One region of the Burkholderia sp. THE68 genome, then DNA from elsewhere that is predicted to be linked to it. Evidence: predicted binding sites of a transcription regulator. Region 1 holds the regulator's gene; the other holds the start of a gene.

Region 1 (7,617 bases):
GAGTGGATTCGTCGTCTGTCGGACCGCGCGGCGCGCGATCCCGCGACCGAAGTGCTCGACGACATGATGGAAGCCATCCACTACGAGGCGTATCTCTACGACGCGTACGACGAACGCCAGGCGCAATCGAAATGGCAGAACGTGCTCGAATTTCTCGAATGGCTCAAGCGCAAGGGCACGAAGCCGGAAGCCGCGCCCGGAACAGAGCAGACCGGCTACGACACCGCCGACGGTTTCGCCGATGAAGGCAAGAACCTGCTCGGCCTGATCCAGACTGTCGCGCTGATGTCGATGCTCGAAGGCAAGGACGAAGATCCGGATGCGGTGCGGCTGTCGACGGTGCATGCGTCGAAGGGGCTGGAGTATCCGCACGTATTTCTGGTGGGCGTCGAGGAAGGCATCATGCCGCATCGCGGCGGCTCGGACGATGACGCGCCCGTCGACGATGCGCGCATCGAGGAAGAGCGGCGGCTGATGTATGTCGCGATCACGCGCGCGCAGCGCAGCCTGCATCTGAACTGGTGCAAGAAACGAAAGCGCGCGCGGGAGACGGTGGTGTGCGAGCCGTCGCGTTTCATCCCGGAGATGCTGCTCGACGACGCGCCGCCGCCGACGGCCGAGGAAAAGCCGCTTTCGCCGAAGGACCGCATGGCGATGCTCAAGGCGATGTTGCAGAAGAGCTGATGCCTTTTTCGTGCTTCAAATAAAAAAACCCTGCGCCATGAAACGCAGGGTTTTTCTTTGTGGCCCGGCGAAAACGTTACTTGGCCGCGTTCACCATGTAATCGACGGCGGCCTTCACGTCCGCATCCGGCGCGTTCGATCCGCCCTTCGGCGGCATCGCGCCCTTGCCGTGCAGCGCGTAGTTGTAGACGGTGTCCATCGGTTCCTTGAGGCGGGGCGCCCATGCGGCCTTGTCGCCGAACTTCGGCGCGTTGAGCACGCCGGCTGCGTGACAGGCCTGGCAGACTTGCTCGTAGAGCGCCTTGCCGGCCTGTGCGGCATCGGCGCTTTGGGCGCCCGCTGCCGGCGCCGCCGCCTGCGGTACGGACGCCAGCGCTGCGACGGCCGCAGCCGCTTGAGCGTTCTCGTTGGCGCTCGCGCCTGCCGGGGCCGCTGCCGCACCCGGCGCGCTCGCGCTTGCCGCCGCGCCCGAAGCGGGTTGAGCCGGCTCCGCCAGTTTGCCGCCGCTGCCGTTCGCCATGTAGACGACCGCGCGCGCGATTTCGAAGTCGCTGTAATCGTCGGGATTGGTGCCGCCGCGCGCGGGCATGGCGCCTTTGCCGTTGAGCGCGTTGTGCAGGAGCGTGTCGTAACCTTCGCCGATGCGCGCCGCCCACGCGCCAGCATCGCCAAACTTGGGCGCGCCGGCCGTGCCCGTTGCGTGACAGGCCGAGCACACGGCCTTGAAGACTTCCTCGCCGGATTTGTAGACGCGCGGCGCGTTGGCGTCGCGGACATCGACCTGCGCGGCGGGCGCGATGCGTTCCTTCACCGATTGCTCGATGTCCGTGCCCGCGCCGACACGCGTCGAGTTGTTCACGTACACCGCGAGCAGGATGATGATGGCGACCGGGATGCCGAATCCCGCGATGATCGCGGCGATGAGTTGGCCGGGCGTCTTGATCGGGGCTCCGTGGGGTGCTTCGCTCATGCTTGTCTCGTCTCCCGTTTTTTGGTGTGAGTCGGTTCAGTGACAGCGTGACAGCTACCGCATTGCGCTTGGGCGCGCCTTGGGGAAAGGCACGGTCGATTATAGACGGAACGCTTAACTGTCGGCGCGGGGTGGCGGACGCAGTGGAGCGGGCGTTTACCCGAATCGTGTGATGCTTGCGGCGATGTTTAGCGCGATGCGTCCGTCCCCATGCGATGGACGAAGTCACGGAAAACAGGTATCCTCTCGGATTCGCATGGGCCTTGCAGCCGCCTTTCGGTGTGCTTCTTTCTTCGCAAGGCATCCCTCCGATGCGCCCGTAGCTCAATGGATAGAGTACTGCCCTCCGAAGGCAGGGGTTGCTGGTTCGATCCCAGCCGGGCGCGCCAAATCTTCTCCCTGACGCGCGATCATTCTGCGGCCGCTCCCGCGATCACCGTCCCCCATCCAAACCCCATCCCCGCCAGCCACCGTCTGTAAGCCACCGCCATCCGATCACATCGCTGATGCAACTCCGCATCCAGATCGAGCGGCAGACGCTGCGGCCATTGCGACTCCACGATCGGCGTGTCCTGCATCAGGATCTCCATATTGAAGTCGTAAAGCTCCTGGTCGCTGTGCGTCGAATCATCCTCGTGAATGGAAACGAGCCACGCGCGCGTTTCCGTCTGCGTCACCGGCGACGCCGCCAGCATGATGTGCAACGCGCCCTGCCCGCCCGACGCCATCTTCGTGAGACTCGCGATCAACGGCCGCTTCACGCGATACACATAGTCGATCATCGCGCCGCCGCCTTGTCCCGGAATGCCCGCGGGCTGCCAGTATCGACATTGCCGCGCTTCGAGTCCTCCATCGGCAGTCTGCACGACGTCGTAATCCGGCACTTCCGTATGCGCCTCTTCGCCCAGAATCCCGGCATGCACGAACGAGAAGTGCGCCATATCCAGAAAGTTCTCGACCACGCGCGGCGCCGATGACCTCACCGTCTGCGGCGCAAGATTGATGCGCCGGCCGCCCGCGATCTCGGCTTCGGGAAAGAAATCGAGCGCATGCGCGGGCTCGCCGAAGCACATCCACACGACGCCATACTTCTCTTCGCTGGCGAAGGTCGTCGCGCACGCACGCTTCGATGGACGCAACGACGGATTCGATGGAATCCGCAAACACTGCCCTTCGATGTCATAACGCCAGCCGTGATACGGACACACGATCTGATCGCGCATCACGTGTCCGAGCGACAACTGCGCGCCGCGATGCGGACAGTAATCGCGCCACACATGCGCCGCGCCGATACTGTCGCGCCACACGACGATGCGCTCATCGGCAACGATGAACCCGCGCGCGCCGCCGTCGGGCACGTCCTCGCTATTGCAGATCGGCAGCCATTCGCCTGCCAGGGAAAGCATTCCTTCGCTCATCGCAGTGAATCAGAAATAGAAGTCCGAAAGCCGTTCTTACACGAAACACAGCGTCTTCGCAAAACGTTGCAAAATAGCGGATCGCTCGCTCGGTGCAACTCGATGCCACTCCACTCAACCGATGCCATGCGACGGGGCCGCAGGTCATAACAGCAAGATAAAAGCAAGAAATCACCACCCAGGGGTTCAGTATGGAGCAGGCGCATCAACCGGCACGCCGGGCTTATGCCTTCGCATGGTCCGAGCACCGGAATCCCGAACGCGAGCAGGCCACGCTGCGGGTCTGGATGGGAGCGGCGGTTCTTCTGGCCTACGGCATTTTTACCTGGCTCCGCCCGTCGCACGATGCATTGCTGGTCGCACGCATCGTCGCACTCTATGTGTCCTACGGCGCGGTTACGCTGCTGATCGTCAGCCGCATGGCGTCTCCTTCGGAGAAGCGTCTCACCGTCACGACCATCGCCGATCAATCGATTCTCGGGCTCGCGCTCGCCGCGGGCGGCGCCATCGCGCTGCCGCTCATCTGGGTGATCTTCTGGTTTCTGATCGGCTCGGGATGCCGTTACGGCAAGCGCACGCTCGCCGTTTCGTGCACGACGGCGCTCGTCATCGTCGTGGCGCTGGGAATCTGGCAGCCGTGGTGGCACGCGAATCTGCCCGCCGCGATCGGTCTAGGGCTGAGCGTGCTGGGCGCATCGGTTTATCTGAGCGTGCTCGTCGACCGGCTCGGCAGCGCGAATCGCGATCTCGCGCGTCAGGCATCGACTGATCCGCTCACAGGTCTATCCAACCGATACGCGCTCGAACATATCGTCGATCGCGCGATGAACGCACGCGAAACCGATGGCAATCAAGCCACCGCGCTCCTGCTCATTGATCTCGATGGCTTCAAGGAAGTCAACGACACCTACGGCCACGCCGTCGGCGACATGCTGCTGCAATCGTTCGCGCAATCGCTCGAAAAGCGCATGCGCAAGACGGACACCATCGCGCGACTGGGCGGCGACGAGTTCGTCGTGCTCGCGCATCACGTGCGCGACCGGGCGGCCGTGCTCGCAGTGGCCGACAGCATCCACTCCGTGCTGAACGCGCTCACGTCGGTGCAGGAGCGGCCGGTGTCGGTGTCGGCGAGCATCGGCGCTTGTCTGCTTTCCTGTGCGACGGCCGCGCATCAGTCCGGCATGACCGCCGTGCTGCGCGCCGCCGACCGCGCGATGTACCGCGCCAAAAGTCTCGGCGAAGGCAAAACCGTCTTCGCCGAGACGCGGGACTTCGAAACGAACTGAATCAGGCCTCGACGCTCGTCCACGCCTGCTCGCGCAGCTTCACGCGCAGACGGGCGACCGCCTGGCTGTGCAACTGGCACACGCGCGACTCGCTCACTTCCATCACCGCGCCGATTTCGCGCAGGTTCAGACCGCGTTCGTAGTAGAGGCTCATCAGGAGCTTCTCGCGCTCGGGCAGCTTGTCGATCGCTTCGATCAGCGCACCGCGCAGACTGTCGTCGAGCAGCGCGGACAACGGGTCCGAACGGTCGACGCAGTAGCGGTCGAGGAACGGTTCGTCGTCGGCGGAGCGGTCGAAGTCTTCGTAGTAGATCAGCTGGCTGCCGTGCAAATCCTGAAGCATCGACTGATACTCGGGAAGCGGCAAGTTCATGTGCTCCGCGATCTCCGTCTCGCTCGCGGAGCGGCCGAGGTTCTGCTCGACCTTGTGCACCGCCGATTCCACTTCGCGCGAGGTCTTGCGCATGCTGCGCGGCAGCCAGTCATTGGCACGCAGCTCATCGAGCATCGCGCCGCGAATGCGCTGGCTCGCATACGTTTCGAATTGCGCGCCCTGATCTTCCTTGTAGCGGCTCGCCGCGTCCATCAGGCCGATCATGCCGGCCTGGATGAGATCGTCGAGATCGACGCTCGCCGGCATCTTGGCGACGAGCTGAAGCCCCAGCCGGCGAACGAGCGGTGCATATTTCGTCAGCACGTCGGACTGTGAGAGTTTGCCTTGGGCGTTATACATCCTGGTCACCTATCTTGATCACATCGACGCCGTGCTGCTCATTGCAAAGTCGTGAAGCGCAACCGCACGATGCGTCGCCTCCCGCCCGCCCTGTTCAGAGTCGCCAACCGGAATTCGCGCGTCTGCCTGGCCGTCCGCCGCGCGCATATAAGGCGCGGGGCGCATCGGCCAGTGGAGGAGCTCCGCCGCTATCGCGCGGTAGTCGCGCGCCGCGGCCGTGGCCGGGAACGCTTCGACTGCGCAGCGTGAGAGATCCTTCGCCCGAGCGACGCGCGCATCCTCGGACACATACCCTGCCTGCACGAGCGACACGGCCAGATACCGGCTCGCGACGCCCGACAGGTTGTCGAACGCGACCGCCGCGTCGGCCGGGTTCTGCACGTGATTGATGAGCACGCGGAACTGGCCGATCGCATGGGCGTAGTGCAGACGCTTCATGCACGCATACGCCTCGGTGATCGCCGACGCGGCCACCCGCGTCACGATGAGAAAGTCATGCGCCTGCGCCGCGAGGCTCGACAGCGCGCCGTGGCGGTCCAGTTGCGCATCGATCAGCACGATGTCCGCCGGACCATCGAGCAATGCGCGGCACTGGGCGGCATCGTGGCTGATGCGCTCGTCGCGCGGTGCTGCGATCAGCGAGAAGCCGAACGGCGTGCGCTCGACGACATCCGCGAGCGCGCGGCGGCCGGACATCGCCGCGGCGAGCGCGCCTCGGTCGGACAGGCCCAGCATGCGGCTCACCGATGCCGAATCGCGATGCTCGTCGATCACGAGCACGTCCTTGCCATGCACGGACAGCGCCGCGCCGAGATTCACCACCGCCGACGAGCAGCCGATGCCCGCCGGACCGCCCGCGACCGCCACCACGCGCGAACCGGCACGCGTGAGGAGCCGTCGCAGACCTTCCGCCTGGTCGAGCACGAGCTTATCCAAAGTGCACCCCATGCATTTCGGTCGTGGCGCGCGCCGACAAAGCGGACAGCAGCGCCGGCACTTCTTCGTCGTGCGGCACGAACGGCGAGCCGTCGCGCGGAATGCAGAACGCGCTCTTGATGAGAAACCGCTTGGTCGCGACGTACAGGTTCTCCGGCACCTTCTGGCCGGTCGATACGTAATGCACGGGCAGCTTGTAGCGGATCACCGTATCGAGCACGCCGCCGAGATTGGTCGCCTCGTCCAGCTTGGTGAGGATGCAGCCCGCGAGCGGCGGCTGATCCGGCGCGCTCTTGTATGCCTGCACGACTTCGTTGAGCGTGTCGCCGTGGCTGGTCGCGTTGAGCAGCAGGATGCGCTGCACCGGTTGACCCGCGCCGCACAGCATCGCGATCTGGTCCGAAACCATGCGATCGCGCTGGCTCATGCCGATCGTGTCGATCAGCACGATATGTTTGTTGCGCAGCTCGGACAGCGCGAGCTGCAGGTCGGCGGCGTCTTTCACCGCGTGGACCGAGACGCCGAGAATCTTGCCGAAGATGCGCAGTTGCTCGTGCGCGCCGATCCGGTAGCTGTCGGTCGTGAGCAGCGCGACCTTGCTCGCGCCGAAGCGCATCACGCAGCGCGCCGCGAGCTTCGCGGTGGTCGTCGTCTTGCCGACGCCCGTCGGGCCCATCAGCGCGAACACGCCGCCGCGCTCCATCAGCGCGTCTTCGCTGTCCATCACCGGAATATTCGTTTCGAGCACCTGCTGCACCCATTCGAGCGCGCCTTCCACGCTTTCCATCTCCGGCATGTTGTCGACCACCATGCGGACGAGCTGCGCGGAAAAGCCTGCTGCGAAGAGACGCTTGGTCAGCGCGCCGCCCGTCGCGTTGCGACGCTGGCGCTCGCCCCAGAGCAAGCCGGAGAAGTGCTCTTCCATCATCGAGCGCATCGACGACAGCTCGTTCATCACTGTTTCGTTGACCACCTGTTCCATGCGCGCGCGGATCGCTTCGGTCACGACCGCAGCCGCGTTCGCGGGCAAACCTTCGAAAGCGCCTTCCGGCGTGGCGGGCGCGGCGTTCGTGGCCGGTGCTTCGGCGTGCGGCGCGCTCGCGTTGATCTTCTGCGCGGCGCGACGCGCGGCGACTTGCGCGGCTTCGCGCGCCCAGTCGGGCGTTTCGACCTTCGATTGCACCGGCGCCTGAACTTCGGGCGCACGAGTCGCCGGCGCTTGCTGGCGCAATGCGTACTTGCCCGTTTCCGGCGTCTTTTCGGCGCGCGTTTCCTGCCGCGCTACCGGCACCGGCACGCCCATGCCACGCGCAATGGCGGCGGACGCCGAGAGCGGACGGTTCGACGGCATCGTCGCCTGCTGCGCGATCCGCTTCGCGTGCTCGATCAGCCAGGGATTCGAATCGGCCATCGTGCGCGGCGCTTCGTCGTCGGCTTCTTGTTCGTGCGTGAGCGCGTCTTCATCGTCGGCGTCGGTGTTCGCGCCGAAGACCGAGGAAAACACGTCGCCGCTCGCGTAAGGATTCGCGGCGGCTTGCCTGGCCGGCAGCGCGGCCGCCGCAGCAGCCAGCGCGGCGCGCGACGTGCCCG
Region 2 (7,617 bases), 270 kb from region 1:
TTCATGGCGATAGTACGGCGCGCGATACACCGGGGCAGGACGCACATAGACCGGAGCCGGGGCCACATAAGCCGGCGCGCCGAGCGAGACGCCGATGTGCAGATCGCTGTGGGCCTGTGCCGCTCCGACCGCACCGATCACGAGGCCGGTTGCGACAAGCATTTGGGTGACGATGCGCTTCATTGTGTTTCTCCTTTGTGGCGACGTGTGTCGCATGAGTCCAATGTAAGCGCCCGCTGTCTTACACGCGTCGACGACTTGTTACCGTGTGCAAGGACGTCGTAAGGGATCGAGACAGCCGAATCCGCTTGGCGAAATCGTCGAAAGCCTTATTCCACAGGGCTCGCACCCACCAATGAGAATTCGTTAAAATCAGTGTCGCGGCAATTCATAAGCATGCTGCGTAATTCGGCATTACATCTGTCGCGGCTGTTTAATTTTTCAAGCGCGCTTTCGAATGCGCTGCGTGGCGAAAAAACAAAAACGGGCGCAGTTCGCGCCCGTTTGCGTACCGCCGAATTTCAACCGCCGACGCTTATTTCTGACGCGTCAGAGCCGGATAAAGCACGCCCGCCAGAATCGCACCGACGATCGGCGCAATCCAGAACAGCCAGAGCTGATCGAGCGCCCAGCCGCCGACGAAGAACGCCTGGCTCGACGAGCGCGCCGGATTCACCGACGTATTCGTGACCGGAATCGAGATCAGATGGATCAGCGTCAGGCACAGGCCGATGGCGAGCGGCGCGAAGCCCTTCGGCGCGCGGTCGTCGGTGGCGCCGAGGATCACGAACAGGAAGAAGAACGTCATCGCGATTTCGCAAACCAGTGCCGCCGTCATCGAAAAATGGCCGGGCGAGTGCTCGCCGAAGCCGTTCGCGGCAAACGCGCTCGAAGCGAAGTCGAAGCTCGGGTTGCCCGTCGCGATGAGATAGATGACCCACGCGCCGAGCGTCGCGCCGATCACTTGCGCGGCGATGTACGGCACGAGATCGCGCACCGGGAAGCGGCCAGCGGTCGCAAGACCGATGCTCACGGCCGGGTTCAGGTGGCAGCCGGACACGTGACCGATGGCGTAGGCCATCGTCAGCACGGTAAGGCCGAACGCCAGCGAAACGCCAGCGAAGCCGATGCCGAGTTGAGGAAAGGCCGCCGCCAGCACGGCGCTTCCGCAGCCGCCCAGCACGAGCCAGAAAGTACCGAAAATTTCCGCGCCGAGACGCTTCGACAAATGCATGATTCTGCCTACGTGAAAAGAATGAAAAGCCGTTGATTTAAAACAAGAACGCGTGATGCGCTTGCGCAGCGGAGTTTAAGCGCGGTGTCTTTTGCGAACTGTCAAAAATGGTCGATCGGCTCTCAATTCACGGGCATTGCATCGAAACTTCGGATTGTTCCGTATTCGGATGAATACGCGCTTCAATCTTCAGCGCGCAAAAAAAAGCCGCCCGATAAACGGGCGGCATTCGATCTAGCGTGAATCAGGCGTTCGCGCTGGCTATCAGCCTACCGCGACCTGACGCAACACCGGGCGCTTCGCGGCCTGAAGCATCGCCGTGTAGCTTTCGACGTAGTTCTGCGCCATCGTCTGCGCGCTGAAACGGCGCTCGAACTGGGCGCGGATTTCCGTGCGCGACAGCTCGTCGAGTCGTTGCAACGCGCCCACGGCGCCTTGCACGTCCTCGCAGATGAAGCCCGTCACGCCGTGGTCGATCACTTCCGGCACCGAGCCGCGATTGAACGCGATCACCGGCGTGCCGCAGGCCATTGCCTCGATCATCACCAGACCGAACGGCTCGTTCCAGTCGATCGGGAAGAGCAGTGCCTTGGCACCCGACAGAAACTCCGGCTTCTGCGCCTCGGTGATTTCGCCGATGAATTCCACGTGCGCCTGCGACAGCAGCGGCTCGATAGTCGACTTGAAGTATTCCTGGTCGGCCTTGTCCACCTTGGCGGCGATCTTCAGCGGCAGACCGCTCTGCGCCGCGATCTTGATGGCGAGATCGGCGCGCTTTTCCGGGCAGATACGGCCTAGGAACGCCAGATATTCCGGCTTCTTGTGCGGTTGCGGCGTCAGCAGTTCATGCGGCAGACCGTGATAAACCGTGTTGAGCCAGTTTGCCTGCGGCAGCGGCCCGCGCTGGTTGTCCGAGATCGAAACGACGTTCGCCTTCGTGAAGGTGTCGAAGATCGGCTGTAGCTCGGGCAGATCGAGACGGCCGTGCAGCGTCGTCACGAACGGCGTGTCCATCTGCGTGAACAGCGGAAACGGCATGTAGTCGAGGTGAAAGTGCAGCACGTCGAATTCATGCGCGCGGCGGCGGACGTTTTCGAGCAGCAGCATGTGCGGCGCGAGCGCATCGCGAATGGTCGGATCGAGGCGCAGCGCGCGCGGCCAGGCCGGTTCCAGCGTCGCCTTGGTTTGCGAATCGCCGCTTGCGAACAAGGTTACATCGTGGCCGAGGTCGACGAGCGCATCGGTCAGGTATGACACGACGCGCTCAGTGCCGCCGTAAAACTTCGGAGGTACTGCTTCGTGCAACGGTGCAATTTGTGCGATTCGCATAACGTGACTCTCCATGTAGGTGAGGCATTGCAGTCACGCTCCGGTCGAGCGCTCAACATGCCATTCGGGCGGGCCGCGTGTCGATGTGACGCCGCCCGAGATCGGCCCGGAGATGAGAAAACATCGCGACCGGGTTATCCCTTACTGCCCATTATCGGTATCGAGAGCGGCATTTCACGTCATTTTTCAATCGCTTATCGTTGTTACAGCGCGAAACATGTGCTGTTACGAAGTCAGAAATTGCATCGAAGCGGACGATGGGGACGAATTTGAAGCGTTGAATAGCCGCGGATGAGTCTTAAGCAATTCCCGGTCCCGCACTGCGCTGCAGCATGTGCGGACGGCGCGCGGGCCGCCCAGCATCGAGTGTTGTCATTAAGCCATTAAGTCAGACGAATGTTTGCCGATAACTTATCTGCTGTTCACAAGGTAAGAACGACGTCTTGTAAGAATTTTTCCTACACGAATCTTCGCGAAACTCCGTCGTTCTGTCGGAAGGTTTGTCCGACAGGCGCGCGCGCGGGCATCGGCGACAATCGAATCGACACCAGACAACACGCGCGGGGCCGGATTCGATGTCCTTTGCGAATCCGAGCAAACGTTCCCGCCGGGCCTTGACCAGCCACGTATCGATTCGGGGAACAGATGACGACCAGAACTACGAGTACGCTCGCGGAAATCCGCGAGGTGAATCTGTCGTACTTGCTCCTCGCGCAGCGGCTTCTTCAGGAAGACCGCGTTTCGGCGATGTACCGCCTCGGGCTGTCCGATCAGGTCGCGCAGGTGCTGACCTCGCTCACGCTCGCGCAAGCGGTGAAAGTGGCGTCGTCGAGCCATCTGCTGTGCCGCTTCCGTTTCGACGACCACACCATCCTCTCCTCGCTCGCCGACAAGGACCGAAGCGCGGCGCTTGCCCACGCACACGCGGCGATTCTGCTCGCGGACGCGTCCGTCGAGCAGATCGGCTAGCGCACCTGATACGCCGATGGCGACGAAAAGCGTGGTCGCGGAAGTCCGCGAAATCACTCTGGCGATCGAGCTGATCGAGCTCGGCGCGCGCCTGCAGTTGCTCGAAGCGGAAACGAGCCTGTCGCGCGACCGTCTCATCAAGCTCTATAAGGAGCTGAAGGGCGCGTCGCCGCCAAAAGGCATGCTGCCGTTCTCGACCGACTGGTTCATGACCTGGCAGCCGAACATCCATTCGTCGCTGTTTCACGCGATTTTTCGTTTCGTCGATACGCACGGCGGCGTGAACTCGATGATTCAGAAGATCGTCAAAAGCTACCGTCTTTACCTCGAACATCTCGAGATGCACGGCGACGAACCCGTGCTCTCGCTCACGCGCGCCTGGACACTCGTGCGCTACTTCGATTCCGGCATGCTGCAAACCAACGCCTGCACGCGCTGCGGCGGGCGCTTCGTCGCGCACGCGTACGAGCTGCGCGCGGGCTACGTCTGCGGCCTGTGCCAGCCGCCGTCGCGCGCGGGCAAGACCCGCAAGGCGTCGATGCCGCCGGGCGTCACGGCGCACGCGCCGCGCATCGCGGCCTGATGCCGCAGCCCTTGCTGCGGCGCGGGGTTTAGCGTTTGCCGCGCCTCTGGATTTGCCCCAAAGTTTTTCAGTCGAGTGCCGTAAACCACTTAACGGCGGTCTAACCGCACCCACAAGTGAGGACTCGACTGTGCTGATTTTCGTAGGATCGCTCGTGACATTGCTGTCCGTGTTCGGCGGTTACGCGCTCGAAGGCGGCCACCTTGGCGCGCTCATGCAACCTGTCGAAATCTTGATGATCGCGGGCGCGGGCGTCGGCGCGTTCATCCTCGGCAACAACGTCAAGACCATCAAGGCGACCATCCAGGTGCTTCCGACGCTCTTCAAGGGCGCGAAGTACGACAAGAGCATGTACATGGAGCTGATGGGCCTGCTCTACGTGCTGCTCGCGAAGGCGCGCAAGGAAGGCACGCTTGCGCTCGAAGCGGATATTGAAGACCCGTCGAAGAGCCCGGTTTTCAGCCAGTACCCCAAGATTCTCGCGGATCACCACATCGTCGAATTCCTGACGGATTATCTGCGCCTCATGGTCAGCGGCAACATGAACGCGTTCGAGATCGAAAGCCTCATGGACGAGGAGATCGAGACGCATCACGTCGAAGGCGAAGCGCCCGCGCACGCGCTCACCAAGGTCGGCGACGCGATGCCCGCGTTCGGTATCGTCGCGGCGGTGATGGGCGTCGTCCACACGATGGCCTCCGCCGATCAGCCGCCCGCGATTCTCGGCGAGATGATCGCGCAGGCGCTCGTCGGCACTTTCCTCGGCATTCTGCTTTCCTACGGCTTCATCGGCCCGCTCGCGAACGTCGCGGAACAGCGCGTCGCGGAGCAGACCAAGATGTTCCAGTGCATCAAGGTGACGATCCTCGCGAGCCTGAACGGCTACGCGCCCGCGATCGCGGTGGAGTTCGGCCGCAAGGTGCTGTTCTCGACGGAGCGCCCGTCGTTCTCCGAACTGGAAGAACACGTGCGCCGGGTCAAGTCGAAGTGACTTCCTCATCATTCGAGACACAGCGATGAGCACCGAACGCGAACGTCCGATCTTCATCAAGCGCATCGTCGCCGGCAAGAAGGGCCATCACGGCGGCGCGTGGAAGCTCGCCTATGCGGACTTCATGACCGCGATGATGGCGTTCTTCCTGCTGATGTGGCTGCTTTCGTCGACCTCGCCGGTGCAGCGGCGCGGCATCGCCGAGTACTTCAACATGCCGCTCAAGGCGGCGATGGTCGGCGGCAAGACCGTCGGCATGGACAACAGCATTCTCACCGGCGGCGGACGCGACATCTCCAGCAGCGAAGCGGGCGCGGCGCGCAAGACCAATGGCAGCACGCAGCTCGCGCAACGCGCCTCGTCCGACGCCGACGAAGAATTGCTCAAGGCCGCGCAAGGCGAGCTGGAACGGCGCGAACAGGTGCGCCTGCACGATCTTCAGGTGAAGCTCATGGCCGCGATCGAGGCCAATCCCACGTTGCGCCAGTTCAGGCAGCAGATCCGCATCGAATCGACGCAGCAGGGCTTGCGCATCGAGATCGTCGATACCCAGAAGCGCCCGATGTTCGCGCTCTCCAGCGACGCCGTGCAGCCCTACATGCGCGACATCCTGCGCGAGATCGGCAGGACGTTGAACGACGTGCCGAACCGCATCGTCGTGCAGGGACACACCGACGCCGTGAAGTACGCCGGCGGCGACAAGGGCTACAGCAACTGGGAGCTGTCGGCGGACCGCGCCAACGCGTCGCGGCGCGAACTGGTCGCGGGCGGCATGGACGAAGCCAAAGTGCTGCGCGTGCTCGGCCTTTCATCGACGCAGAACCTGAACAAAAAGGACCCGCTCGATCCGGAGAACCGGCGCATCAGCGTCATCGTGCTCAACCGGCGGGCGGAAATGTCGATGTTGCGCGACGACGGCTCGCCCGGCGCGACGCTCGACAACGGCACGGACGAGCAAGGCGCGCCCACGACTGCGCTCGGCCAGCTTATTCCCGGTGTCGCGGCTCGGCCTGCGGCGCATTGAGCAGATTGCTCGAAAAAGACGCTCAAGACTCGACACGTTTTGACCGTCATCCCGGCAAGAGACAAACATGATCAAACACATTCTGGCAATCGACGATTCCGCCGCGATGCGGCAAATCCTCTCGGCGACGCTGTCGACGGCGGGTTACGAAGTGACCGTCGCGTCGGACGGCGACGAAGGCCTGGAGTGGGCGCTCGCGGAGCGCTTCGATCTCGTTCTGACCGACCAGCACATGCCGGGCAGAAGCGGGCTCGATCTGATCGTGGCGCTGCGCGGCAACCCCGCTTACAAGGCGACGCCGATTCTCGTGCTGACGACCGAAGGCGGCGAGCCGTTCAAGGACGCGGCGCGTTCGGCGGGCGCGACGGGCTGGATCGAGAAGCCGCTCGATCCGGACCTGCTGACCGAACTCGTCGCCGCGCTCTCGGAAGACACGCAGCACTGAAGCCGAAGCCCAAGACAACCCGCGCAAGCACGCGCCGATGGTGACTCAAGCATGACACTCGACATTACCCAGTTCTACCAGACCTTCTTCGACGAAGCGGACGAACTGCTCGCGCAGATGGAGCAGCTGCTGCTCGTTCTGGATATCGCGAATCCGGACCCGGAAGACCTCGCGGCGATCTTTCGCGCGGCGCACTCGATCAAGGGCGGCGCGGCGACCTTCGGCTTCACCGCGCTCACCGAAACCACGCACATCCTCGAATCGCTGCTGGACCGCGCACGCAACAACGAGCTGGTCCTGCGCCGCGACATGATCGACACCTTCCTCGCGACCAAGGACGTGCTCTCGGACCAGCTCGCCGCCTATCGCGCGAGCGCCGAGCCGGATGCGGCCGCGGCCGCCGCGATCTGCGCGAAGCTGGAACGCCTGAAGAACGAGACCGCCGAAGCCGGCGATGCGCCGGCGAAGATCGAGCCGCCCGCGCTGCCGGGCACGCAGCAAGTCGCGTCGAACACGAACCTCGCGCCCGCCTACGAAGGACCGAACGCCGCGCCCGCGCACGTGGTCGCGCAGGCGATGGACGCGATCGAGGACGACGGCAACTGGGACGGCGCGTTCGAGCTCACCGATGGAATCACGCATGCAGGAACCGCTGCCGATGCAACGCCGGGACACACCGGCGCACCGGTGGCGGAAGTTGGACCCCACCTGAAAATTACGCTACGGGGGGTGGGCGAGAAGGACCTGGCAACGCTGATCGGCGAGCTGGGGAATCTGGGAAGCATCGTCGGAGAAAAGAAAACGGACGCCGAGTACGTGGTATGGCTCGACTCGGACGTCCCGGCCGACGATATCGTCGCTGTGTGCTGCTTCGTGATCGATGAAGCGCAGATCACGATCGGCCGTGGCGACGCGGCGGCGCAAGCCGCCGAAGCAACGCCGGCAGTGGAAGAAGCACGACCCACGCTACGGGAAGAGCCGAAGCAATCGCAGGCGCAGGCAGCGCCCGCATCCGCGGCCAGCAAGGAAGCAGCAAAAGAAG

What was found. The regulator FliA, encoded in region 1, starts transcription of late flagellar genes. The targets are predictions, from matches to a motif close to CTAAAGTTTNNNNNNNNNNNGCCGNTA.
Region 2: motA (flagellar motor stator protein MotA) is a predicted target of FliA. The motif match lies at 4,173-4,199, and genes of this name have one in related genera.

Annotation. Positions count from the first base shown of each region.
Region 1 is NZ_AP022315.1:2,697,506-2,705,122, forward strand. Features, by position in the region: gene BTHE68_RS12830 (UvrD-helicase domain-containing protein) at 1-684, shown strand, start outside; gene BTHE68_RS12835 (c-type cytochrome) at 761-1,654, opposite strand; tRNA gene BTHE68_RS12840 (tRNA-Arg) at 1,968-2,043, shown strand; gene BTHE68_RS12845 (Rieske 2Fe-2S domain-containing protein) at 2,065-3,060, opposite strand; gene BTHE68_RS12850 (GGDEF domain-containing protein) at 3,264-4,358, shown strand; gene BTHE68_RS12855 (RNA polymerase sigma factor FliA) at 4,360-5,091, opposite strand; gene BTHE68_RS12860 (MinD/ParA family ATP-binding protein) at 5,110-6,027, opposite strand; gene flhF (flagellar biosynthesis GTPase FlhF) at 6,020-7,617, opposite strand, start outside.
Region 2 is NZ_AP022315.1:117,912-125,528, forward strand. Features, by position in the region: gene BTHE68_RS00580 (PXPV repeat protein) at 1-183, opposite strand, end outside; gene aqpZ (aquaporin Z) at 536-1,234, opposite strand; gene BTHE68_RS00590 (glycosyltransferase family 4 protein) at 1,499-2,563, opposite strand; gene flhD (flagellar transcriptional regulator FlhD) at 3,209-3,532, shown strand; gene flhC (flagellar transcriptional regulator FlhC) at 3,549-4,115, shown strand; gene motA (flagellar motor stator protein MotA) at 4,246-5,106, shown strand; gene motB (flagellar motor protein MotB) at 5,132-6,130, shown strand; gene BTHE68_RS00615 (response regulator) at 6,198-6,575, shown strand; gene cheA (chemotaxis protein CheA) at 6,627-7,617, shown strand, end outside.